3 regions of the Streptomyces sp. NPDC031466 genome follow, and region 3 is predicted to be linked to each of the others. Evidence: riboswitches for the same ligand, from Rfam matches in the RefSeq annotation. Region 3 holds a riboswitch; each other region holds the start of a gene.
What was found. A riboswitch is a leader RNA that binds a small molecule or an ion and turns the genes downstream of it on or off. The one in region 3 is predicted to bind cobalamin.
Positions count from the first base shown of each region.

Region 1 (3,261 bases), on a different contig from region 3:
GTCAGGATGTCCAGGACTTGGGTCGGGGGGATGTGTACGGAGCCCAGGGCCAGGCCTGCGAGTAGCGCTGCCGCGAGGGCTGCGGTCAGTCCCGTCAGGATCAAGAGGCGGTGCCCCCTGGAGTTCCGTCTGTCGCCCTTCGGGCTCGTCCTCAAACGCCGGACGGGCTGGATTTCGCCTCCCCCGGGCTGGAGTTGACCGCCGTCGGGCCGATTCCGCAGGGTGCTCACAGCTGGTCCGCCAGTTTCCGCACCGCCTCCGGGGCTCGTACTCCTGTCACCACGTCCGACAGGGGAAGCACCGCGAACCGCTTGTGCTTGATCGCGGGGACGTCCGCCAGGACCGGGTCGTCGAGGAGGCGCTTCTTCTTCTGGGCGACGCTCGTGGCGCCGTAGTCGAGGATCAGGACGACCTCGGGCCGGCGCTCGACGACGGTCTCCCAGGACGCGTCGCCGAAGGACTTGCCGAGGTCTGCGAAGACGTTGCGGCCGCCCGCCCGCTCGATGATGTCGTTGCCGATGCCCCGGCCGCCCAGCGTGAACGCGGTCTTGTCGCCGCTGTCGTAGACGAAGACGGAGGCCGGCTCGTGGCCCCGCGACTTCTCCTGGGCGGCGGCCAGTTCGCGGCGCGCGCCGCTCACCCACTTCCGCGCCCGCTCGCGCACCCCGAACGTGGCGCCCACCTCGCGCACCTCGCGGTACACGTCGTCCATGGAGACCGCCCGCTTCGCGCAGGCCTCGACGTTCAGGCGGCTCTCGATGCCGGACTTCGCGAGGGCGGAGCGAGCGCGGCCGTCGCCGGCGAGGAAGGCGCTGGCGTAACCGCCGTAGACGAAGTCGGGGTCGGCGGCGAGGAGCTTCTCGTAGGAGGGGTACTCCCCGGCGAGCACGGGGACGGACCTGTACGCCCGCTCGTACTTCGGCAGGACCTGGTCGTCGAGGTAGGCGGTGCCGACGAGGCGGTCCGCCAGACCCAGTTCCAGCATCACCTCGGTGGCGTGCTGGTTCATGGTGACGGCGCGCTCGGGGGGTGCCGCGTACGTCGTCCGCACGCCGCAGTTGGTGACGGTGTACGGGAATCCGGCGGCCTTGGCGGCGGGCCTGGCGTCACCGGGTGCGGACGAGGAGCACGCGGCGAGCGGGACGAGCAGGGCGGCGGCGGTCAGGGCGCGCAGGGCTCGGGACATGGCTGAACTGCCTCCTCCGGGGGATTTCCGCGTCCCCCGCGTTGCGTGGAGTGCGGGCGGCAGGTCAGTTCCTGACTCCCCCGCCCCGGTGCGGGGTGGGGTCACAGTGGCGGGACCGTGCCGGATTCGCACCGGCTTCCTGGCTCCCGCCGCCCGAGGATGTCGGGCTCAGTATGCCTGGACCACGCGCACCTCTTCCTCGGTGACCTCGCCGTCCACGATGCGGAACGAGCGGAACTGGAAGGGGCCCGCGTCGTCGGTGTCGGCGGTGGAGACCAGGACGTAGTGCGCGCCGGGCTCGTTGGCGTAGGTGATGTCGGTGCGGGAGGGGTAGGCCTCGGTCGCGGTGTGCGAGTGGTAGACGATCACCGGCTCCTCGTCGCGGTCGTCCATCTCGCGGTAGAGCTTGAGCAGGTCGCCCGAGTCGAACTCGTAGAACGTGGGCGAGCGCGCGGCGTTCAGCATCGGGATGAACCGCTCGGGGCGGTCGGTGCCGGCGGGGCCCGCGACCACGCCGCAGGCCTCGTCGGGGTGGTCCTGGCGCGCGTGCGCGACGATCTGGTCGTGGAGGGCCTGGGTCAGGGTCAGCATGGCAGTCAGGATAAGCAGAGGGCCCGCACCGTACCGGAATGCGGTACGGGCGGGCCCGAATGCTGGACAGGTCCCCGAGGGGCGGGTGTCAGTCCTTGGCGGCCGGCTCACCGTCGGAGGCGACGGCGGGGGTCTTGCGCTTGTTGAAGGCGGCGGCCTCCGGGTTGCGCTTCTTGAGGATCAGGTAGGAGCCCGCGAGGATCGCGACCCACACCGGAGCGGCGTACAGCGAGATCCGGTTGTCCTCGTCGATGCCCATCATCACGATGACCATGCCGATGAACAGGAGCGCGAACCAGCTCGTGTACGGGGCTCCGGGCGCCCGGAAGGTGGACTGCGGCAGCTCACCGCGGTCGGCCTTGCGGCGGTAGCGGATCTGGCACGCCAGGATCATGATCCAGGCCCACATGCCGGAGATGGTCGCGAAGGAGACGACGTAGGTGAACGCCTTGCCGGGCCACTGGTAGTTGATCCAGACGCCGACCAGCATGCACGCGGCGGAGGCGGTGGTGCCGATCAGCGGCAGGCCGTTCTTCGTGAGCCTGGTGAAGAACTTCGGGCCCTGGCCGTTGAGCGCCAGGTCGCGCAGCATGCGGCCGGTGGAGTACATGCCGGAGTTGCAGGAGGAGAGCGCGGCGGTGAGGACCACGAAGTTCACGATCGCGGCGCCGATGCCGAGGCCCATCTCCTCGAAGGCCGCGACGAACGGCGAGACGCCGGGCTTGAAGTGCGTCCACGGCACGACCGACAGGATCATGATCAGCGCGCCGACGTAGAAGACGGCGATGCGCCACGGCACGGTGTTGATGGCCTTGGGCAGGACGGTCTTCGGGTCCTTGGACTCGCCCGCGGTGACGCCGACCAGCTCGACGGCGAGGAACGCGAACATCACGATCTGCAGCGTCATCAGCGTGGAGCCGATGCCGTTGGGGAAGAAACCGCCCTGGTTCCACAGGTGGGCCACGGAGGCGGTGTCACCGGCGTCGGAGAAGCCGATGGTGAGGATGCCGACGCAGATCAGGATCATGCCGATGATGGCGGTGACCTTGACCATCGAGAACCAGAACTCCAGCTCGCCGAAGAGCTTCACGGAGATGAGGTTCGCGCCGTACAGGATGACCGTGAAGATCAGCGCGTAGGCCCATTGCGGGACGGAGCCGTGGGTCCAGTACTGCATGTACTGGGCGGCCGCGGTGACTTCCGTGATGCCGGTGACGACCCAGAAGAGCCAGTACGTCCAGCCGGTCACGAAGCCGAAGAACGGGCCCATGAATTCGCGCGCGTACTCCGAGAAGGAGCCCGACACGGGGCGGTACATGAGGAGCTCGCCGAGCGCCCGCATGATGAAGAAGATGACGAGGCCCGCGATGGCGTACGCCAGGATGAGGCTGGGGCCCGCCTTGTGAATGGCCTTGCCCGCGCCGAGGAACAGGCCGGTGCCGATGGCACCGCCGATCGCGATCATCTGGATCTGCCGGGCCCCC
Region 1 is NZ_JBVIJT010000007.1:123,750-127,010, reverse strand. Features, by position in the region: gene ACZ5GP_RS18505 (FecCD family ABC transporter permease) at 1-104, opposite strand, end outside; gene ACZ5GP_RS18500 (ABC transporter substrate-binding protein) at 227-1,186, opposite strand; cobalamin riboswitch at 1,232-1,351, opposite strand; gene ACZ5GP_RS18495 (M67 family metallopeptidase) at 1,355-1,777, opposite strand; gene ACZ5GP_RS18490 (amino acid permease) at 1,866-3,261, opposite strand, start outside.
Region 1: linked by a shared signal. The riboswitch ahead of ACZ5GP_RS18500 (ABC transporter substrate-binding protein) and the one ahead of ACZ5GP_RS04200 (ABC transporter substrate-binding protein) in region 3 are both predicted to bind cobalamin.

Region 2 (3,261 bases), on a different contig from region 3:
ACGGGGTGGCGGCGGCGCCAGCGACTGCTGTGCGCCGCCACGTCGATGGGCAGCACTGCCGGTCAGAGCTGCCCGGTCTTGGGCTCGGCGCCCTCGTCATCCGGGAGCTGCTCGGCGTGGGCCTCCTGTGCCTGCCGGCGTTCGGCGCCCTGCCTGCGGCCCTTGCGCAGGCCGAAGTAGTACGCGAGGACGCCGGCGCCGAGGGCCGCCTGGAGGGCGAAGAGCGCGGATTCGATTTCACCAGAGGGGGGCTCGTACAGGGGTGAGAACCACGGTTTGTAGTCCGGCTCGAGTTCGGTGATCGCCGTCTCCGCCTGGGCGTCGGCGCCGGTGAACGGTTCCTTTTTGTGGTCGCCGAGCCCGAGCGCCAGGGGCAGCACCGCGAGCGCCGCCACGACCACGAGCAGCAGGAGGTTGATCTTCGTGTTCCGGCTCATCATGCGCTGGCCTCCCTGTGCGTCTCGTGCGCCTGCTGCTTCGCGGGGGTCTCCTGCGTCGCGGGGGTCTCGTGCGGCGTGGCGGGCCGTTCGGCCTGCGGCAGCACGCCGAGCCGCGCCAGTTCGCCCCTGCTGGACTGCACGAGCAACCGCATGACCAGGACGGTGAGCAGCCCCTCGCTGACGGCGAGGGGGATCTGCGTGACGGCGAAGATCCCGCCGAACTTGCCCAGCGCGCCGAGGAAGCCGCTGCCGGGGTCCGGGAACGCCAGGGCCAGCTGGACACTGGTGACGCAGTACGTGGACAGGTCGGCGACGAAGGCCCCGAAGAACACGGCGGCCATCAGCGGCACGTCGAACCGCCTGAGCAGCCGGTAGACGGCGTAGCCGGCCCACGGCCCGACGATCGCCATGGAGAACACGTTGGCGCCCAGGGTGGTGAGCCCGCCGTGGGCGAGCAGCAGGGCCTGGAACAGCAGTGTGATGGTGCCGAGCACCGCCATGATCGGCGGCCGGAACAGGATCGCGCCCAGTCCGGTGCCCGTCGGGTGCGAGCAACTGCCCGTCACGGACGGGATCTTCAGGGCGGAGAGAACAAAGGTGAAGGCCCCGGCGGCTCCCAGGAGCAGGGTGCTCTCGGGGTGTTCCTTGACCTCACGGGTCAGACAACGGACTCCGTGGACGACGAACGGCGCGGACGCTACGCCCCAGGCGATCGCGTGCGCCGGCGGGAGGAAACCCTCGGCTATGTGCATGGCTCAGCAGACCCTCTCCAGCACCTCGTGGATGGACAACGTGCCTTGGCCGGTCTCCTGGCTGACGGGTCGTACCGACCGGACTCCGCCTTCCCGGGCACATGTGTGCCCAGTGGCTGCCGCGAGGGCTGGAGCCGGACTTCCCGATCACAGTGGCGAGGGCCGCACCGGCATCACACCGGATTTCCCGTTCACCAAGGCGTGGTGACATTAGTGCGCGACGGAGGGGCCTGACAACTTGCCCGGGCGATTCCGATCGTGGTCAGACGAGCCCGACACCCTGCGGGAACGGCCCCACGAGGACTCCCGGTTCGCTCGAGCAACGCCCGTGCGGCGTGTCGGCAACACGAGAGCGACGCGTTCACTCGATCGTGAGTTTCGGCCGGGCCGCACCCTGCGGGTGGTCATCCTGTGAGCGGCGACACGAGACGGTGGCCGGGCGGATGGGCCCCGGCGGAATGTCCTCCTGGGGGAAATGTCATGACGCGGGAAGCGAGCCGCATCGTCGGCTTCGGCGAGCGGGCGGTGCTGCTGGCGGCGGGGCTGGCCGACCTCGGGGTCAGCACGCTGGGCACGGCGGTGGGTACGGTACGAGGGCTGCTGCACCGCTCGGACGCGGCGGACCTGGCGGCGGACGCCGAGCACGATCTGCTGGCGCGCGGGCGCCTCGTGCGGGACCGGTACGCGGCGGTGCCCCCGGCCCACCTGGAGATCCTGGCCCGGCGCGCGCTGGCTCGGCGGGCCGCCGATGGCGTCTGACCTGTGGGAACCCGCACGGTTCAAGGACCGCGTCGACGCGGTGCTGCGTGAGTTCGTCGGCCAGGAGGCCGAGCGCTTCGCGGACGTCGATCCCCTCCTTCATCCGGTGGCCGAGCAGCTGGCGGCGGCCGTCGCGGACGGCAAGCGGCTGCGGGCGGCCTTCTGCTACTGGGGCTGGCGCGGGGTGGGCCAGCCCGACAGTGACGCGCTGGTGCGGGCGGCGGCCTCGATGGAGCTGGTGCACGCCGCCGCGGTCGTGCACGACGACCTCATCGACGACAGCCCGCTGCGGCACGGCCGCCCCACCGCCCATGTGGCCCTGCGGGGCTGTGTGCCCGACCGGCCCCGCGCGTCGGCCGACGGCAGGTCGCTGGCGATGCTGGTGGGCGATCTGCTGATGGGGCTCGCCGGGCAGCTGTTCGCCGCCAGTGGTCTGCCCGCCGCCTATCTGGCCCGGGCCCGCCCCCTGTGGTCGGCGCTGGCCCGGGAGCTGATCGCGGGCGAGTGCCTGGAGATCCTACGCACAGGAGCCGACCCCGACACCGCGGCCTCGCTGAAGGTGATCCGGTACAAGACCGCCAAGTACACCGTCGAGCAGCCCCTGTTGATCGGCGGGGCGCTGGCGGGTGCGGCCGGCCGGCTGCGGGCGGGCTACACCGCGTACGGCCTGCCGCTGGGTGAGGCGTTCCAGTTGCGCGACGACCTGCTCGGCCTGTTCGGCAGCCCCGAGCGCACCGGCAAGGCCAACGCCGACGACGTGCGCGGGCACCGGCCGACGGCCCTGCTGGCCGAGACCTGGCGCCTGGCCGGAGCCGGTCAACGGGATCAACTGCGTGCCCTGCTGGGCCGGCCCGATCCGGGCGCGGCGGATCTGCACGCCGTCCGCGAGGTGATGTGCGCGCTCGGGGCGCCCGACCGTATCGAGGACATGATCTCCGTCCGGGTCGAGGAGGCCCTGGACGCCCTGCACGAAGCGGACCTGCCGACACCCGCCGCCAAGGCCTTGACCGATCTGGCGCATGCGGCGGCGGCCCGCCTGTCCTGACCCCCGCGTGGGACGGCGGCCACCCGGTCCTCGGCCTGCCTCCCTCGGCCGTGGCCATCACCTTGGAAGACGAGGAACCCTGTCATGCTGTACACCGAGGCATCGATGAACGCCTTGCGCGAACCCGGGGACGAACTGGCCGATGCCACCGTCGCCACGCTCTTCGAGCGCGGGGAGGTCGGCAAGTTCAACACGTTGATGCGTTACGTCTCCACCGCCGGCTCTCCCCTGCCGGACGGGCTGCCGGACGTCGCCAGGGACTATC
Region 2 is NZ_JBVIJT010000004.1:208,663-211,923, forward strand. Features, by position in the region: gene cbiQ (cobalt ECF transporter T component CbiQ) at 1-56, opposite strand, end outside; gene ACZ5GP_RS09740 (energy-coupling factor ABC transporter substrate-binding protein) at 63-437, opposite strand; gene ACZ5GP_RS09745 (energy-coupling factor ABC transporter permease) at 437-1,192, opposite strand; cobalamin riboswitch at 1,223-1,406, opposite strand; gene ACZ5GP_RS09750 (polyprenyl synthetase) at 1,673-1,951, shown strand; gene ACZ5GP_RS09755 (polyprenyl synthetase family protein) at 1,941-2,996, shown strand; gene ACZ5GP_RS09760 (oxygenase MpaB family protein) at 3,081-3,261, shown strand, end outside.
Region 2: linked by a shared signal. The riboswitch ahead of ACZ5GP_RS09745 (energy-coupling factor ABC transporter permease) and the one ahead of ACZ5GP_RS04200 (ABC transporter substrate-binding protein) in region 3 are both predicted to bind cobalamin.

Region 3 (3,261 bases):
GCGCCGCGCACGCGGCCAGCCACAGCAGCCCCTGCCGGGCGGGTGCGGCCACGCTCATGTGGTGAGCCCGAACTTCCGCAGCCCGGCCGCCACTTGCTCGATGCCGTCGACGGTACGGATCGTGGGGTTCATGGCCTGGCCGCTGAGCCGGACGTACCACTTCTTCTTTACGGCGGTCAGGTTCTTGGTCGCCGGGTTGGTCTCCAGGAACCTGATCTTCGCCTCGGCGCTCTCGGCGGACTGCGACCTGCGGGTGAGGTCGCCGATGACGAGGACGTCGGGGTCGCGGTCGGCGACGGTCTCCCAGTTGATCTGGGGCCACTCCTCGCGGGTGTCGTCGAAGACGTTCTTCGCGCCGAGTTCGCGGGTGATGATGCCGGGGGCGCCGCAGCAGCCCGCCATGTACGGGGCGTCGGAGTTGGCGAACCAGTACAGGATCGTCGCGTCGGACGCCTTGATGTCCTTCGTGGCCTTCGCGACGCGGCCCTTCAGGTCGGCGATCAGCCGCTCGCCGCGCTGTCGCACGCCGAACACCTTCGCCAGGTCGCGGATCTCGCCGTAGACGGTGTCCATGGTGAGGGTCCGCACGCGTTTGCCGTCGCCGCCGCCGTCGTTGTCCTTGCCCGCGCAGTCGGTGGGCGAGACGTAGACGGGCACGCCGAGGTCGGTGAACTTCGCGCGGTCGGCGACGCCGCCCTTGCCGACGGTGTAGAGGAAGGAGGCGCTGACGAAGTCCGGTTCCTTGGCAAGGACCTTCTCCAGGGAGGGGTAGCGGTCGGCGAGCCGCTCCACCTTCGCGTTGTCCTTCTCCAGGTTCTTCGCGACCGGGTCGGTCCAGGTGCCGGTGCCGGCCATGCGGTCGGCGAGCCCGAGGGAGAGCAGGATCTCCGTGGAGCCCTGGTCGAGCGAGACGGCGCGCTGGGGCGGGGCCGTGACCTGCACGTTTTTGCCGCAGGAGGCGACGGTGACGGGGTAGCCGTCGGCGCCTTTGCCCGCGGGCTCCGGTGCCGAGCCGCCGCCGCAGGCGCTGAGCGCGAGCGTGCCGGCCGTGAGGAGTCCGGCACAGCGCAGGACGGGTGTACGGGCTTTCGAGGACACGCGATCCCTTGGGTGTCACGGCTCATACGCGGAGCCTGGTCTGCGTCACGACCTTCGCCGCCCGGTGTGCGGGCGAAGGCGCCAGCAGGTCTTCGGACTCGGGATCGACCGGGCGGGGCGCCTTCCCGGGCGTCGTGAGACGCCCAGTGGCCGTGGCCCCGCCCGTCCCCCTCACCGCTGCGCGTCAGTTCCGGATTCGCACCGGATTCCCTGGCCCAGGTGTGGGTTTGACTGGCTTGCGCAAGTTATCACGCGTGCTCACGGGGTCGGTCCGGGCCTCGGCTCGCCCCGGTAGGAGCCGAAGGACCAGTGGTTTCCCTCTGGGTCCGCGACGGCGAACTCGCGGCCGCCGTACGGTTTGTCCTCGATCTCGGCGATGACCCGCACGCCCGCCTCGGTGAGGCGGCGGTACAGGTCCTCCACCCGGTCGGTGACGACGTAGGCGCTCGCGGTGCCGGGTGTGCCGCAGGTGCCCTCGGTGGCGGGGTCGTGGGAGCCGAGCATGACGCCGCCGCCCTCGGGCCAGTCGAGCTGGGCGTGGACGACGCGGCCGCCGTCCTCGTAGACGGCCGTGCGCAGGAAGCCGACGGTGCCGACGAGGAAGTCGATCAGCGCGGGGGCGTCCTCGGCCTGGAGGCCCGGCCAGATGGTGGGGGCCGGCGCGGCGGGGGCGGGGGGCGGTGTGGGGTTGGGTGTGGGGTTCGGTGTGGTGTTCATGTCCTTCACTCTTCGCCCTCGCCGTGTGCCCCGGCTTGGATGTTCCGGCACTCTTCGGCGAGCCAGCCGGTCGGGCTCGTCCCCGTGTACTGGCGGAAGTCGCGTACGAGGTGGGAGTGGTCGCAGTAGCCGGTGTCGGCCGCGACCCGGGCGAGGTTCGGCGGGCCGCCCGCCGCGACGGCGCGGACCACGGCGTCCTTCGCGTGCTGGAAGCGCATCAGGCGGGCGGCCTGCTTGGGGCTCAGCCCGGTCTCGGCGCGGAAGAGCGCGGTCAGGCGGCGTTCGCTGAGCGCGACGTGCCGGGACAGGGCGCCCAGCGTGCCCGCGCCGCGGTGCCGGGCCAGCCAGGCCCAGGCCTCGGCGACCTCGGGGCGTACGGACCCGGCGGTCCGTTCGGTGGCCGCGCGCCGCCGCAGGTAGGCGGACAGGGCGGCGAAGCGGTCCTCCCAGTGGTCCAGCTCGCACAGCCGCTCGCGGAGGTCGGCGGCGCGCTCGCCGAACACGTCGGTGCCGGCGACGACGGGCTGTCCGGTCAGCGCTCCGGCGGGCAGGCCGAGGAGGGCGCGGGCCGCCAGCGGGTGCACGGCGAGCTGGATGCCCGCCTCGTGCTCGGGCTGGACGACGTACACGGGGCTCTGGTGCAGGCCGCCCACGACGATGTCGGTGCGGGCGGCGTCCGCGCCGCTCGCCTGGTCGGGGGTGTCGCCGCCGGCGATGGTGCCGTCCAGCGAGAAGATCACCGTCAGGTGGGGCGAGGGCAGGCCCCGGTGCAGGGCGGGGCGCTGTCCCGCGGTGCGGTAGCCGACCGCGGAGACGACCATGCCGTCGAGCCGGGGGACGGCTCTGACGAACTCACGGGAGCCCATGCGGCCAGTATGGGCGATGTGATCGCCGTCCGCTGCGGGCCCCTCCCGGCACCCGCCGCCCCCGCCCTTGCCCGCCGCTCTCCCGGGCCCGGCGTCCCTCTCCGCTACCCGCCTCCGCCTCCCCCCATGCCGCCGCCGCACGGTGACGTCGATCATGGGAATCGGCCCCCGGGGGCCCATAGAGTTGCGCGCCGCTCCGAACGGGGCGCACTCCGCTCGCAGGGAACGGCAGGGACACAGAGACATGGCAGCAGTACGGGTGAAGAGCAGGCCGGCCCTCATCGCCACCGTGGGCGCGCTGGCCGCCGCCGTCCTCGCGGGCAGCGCGCTGTGGCCGACGAACGAGGCGTCCGCCGCCGACACCTCGGCGGCCACCGCCCGCGAGCTGTCGCACTGGCCGAAGCCCGTCGCGAAGCGGCTCGGCGAGGTCATCGCCGCGAACGACCACAAGGGCGCGTACGCCGTCTTCGACGCGGACAACACGACGTACCGCAACGACCTGGAGGAGTCGCTGCTGCCCTTCCTGGAGATGAAGGGTGTCCTGACCCGCAAGACCATGGACCCGTCCCTGAAGGTCATC
Region 3 is NZ_JBVIJT010000002.1:305,759-309,019, reverse strand. Features, by position in the region: gene ACZ5GP_RS04205 (FecCD family ABC transporter permease) at 1-58, opposite strand, end outside; gene ACZ5GP_RS04200 (ABC transporter substrate-binding protein) at 55-1,098, opposite strand; cobalamin riboswitch at 1,165-1,349, opposite strand; gene ACZ5GP_RS04195 (VOC family protein) at 1,357-1,815, opposite strand; gene ACZ5GP_RS04190 (helix-turn-helix domain-containing protein) at 1,821-2,681, opposite strand; gene ACZ5GP_RS04185 (haloacid dehalogenase-like hydrolase) at 2,926-3,261, shown strand, end outside.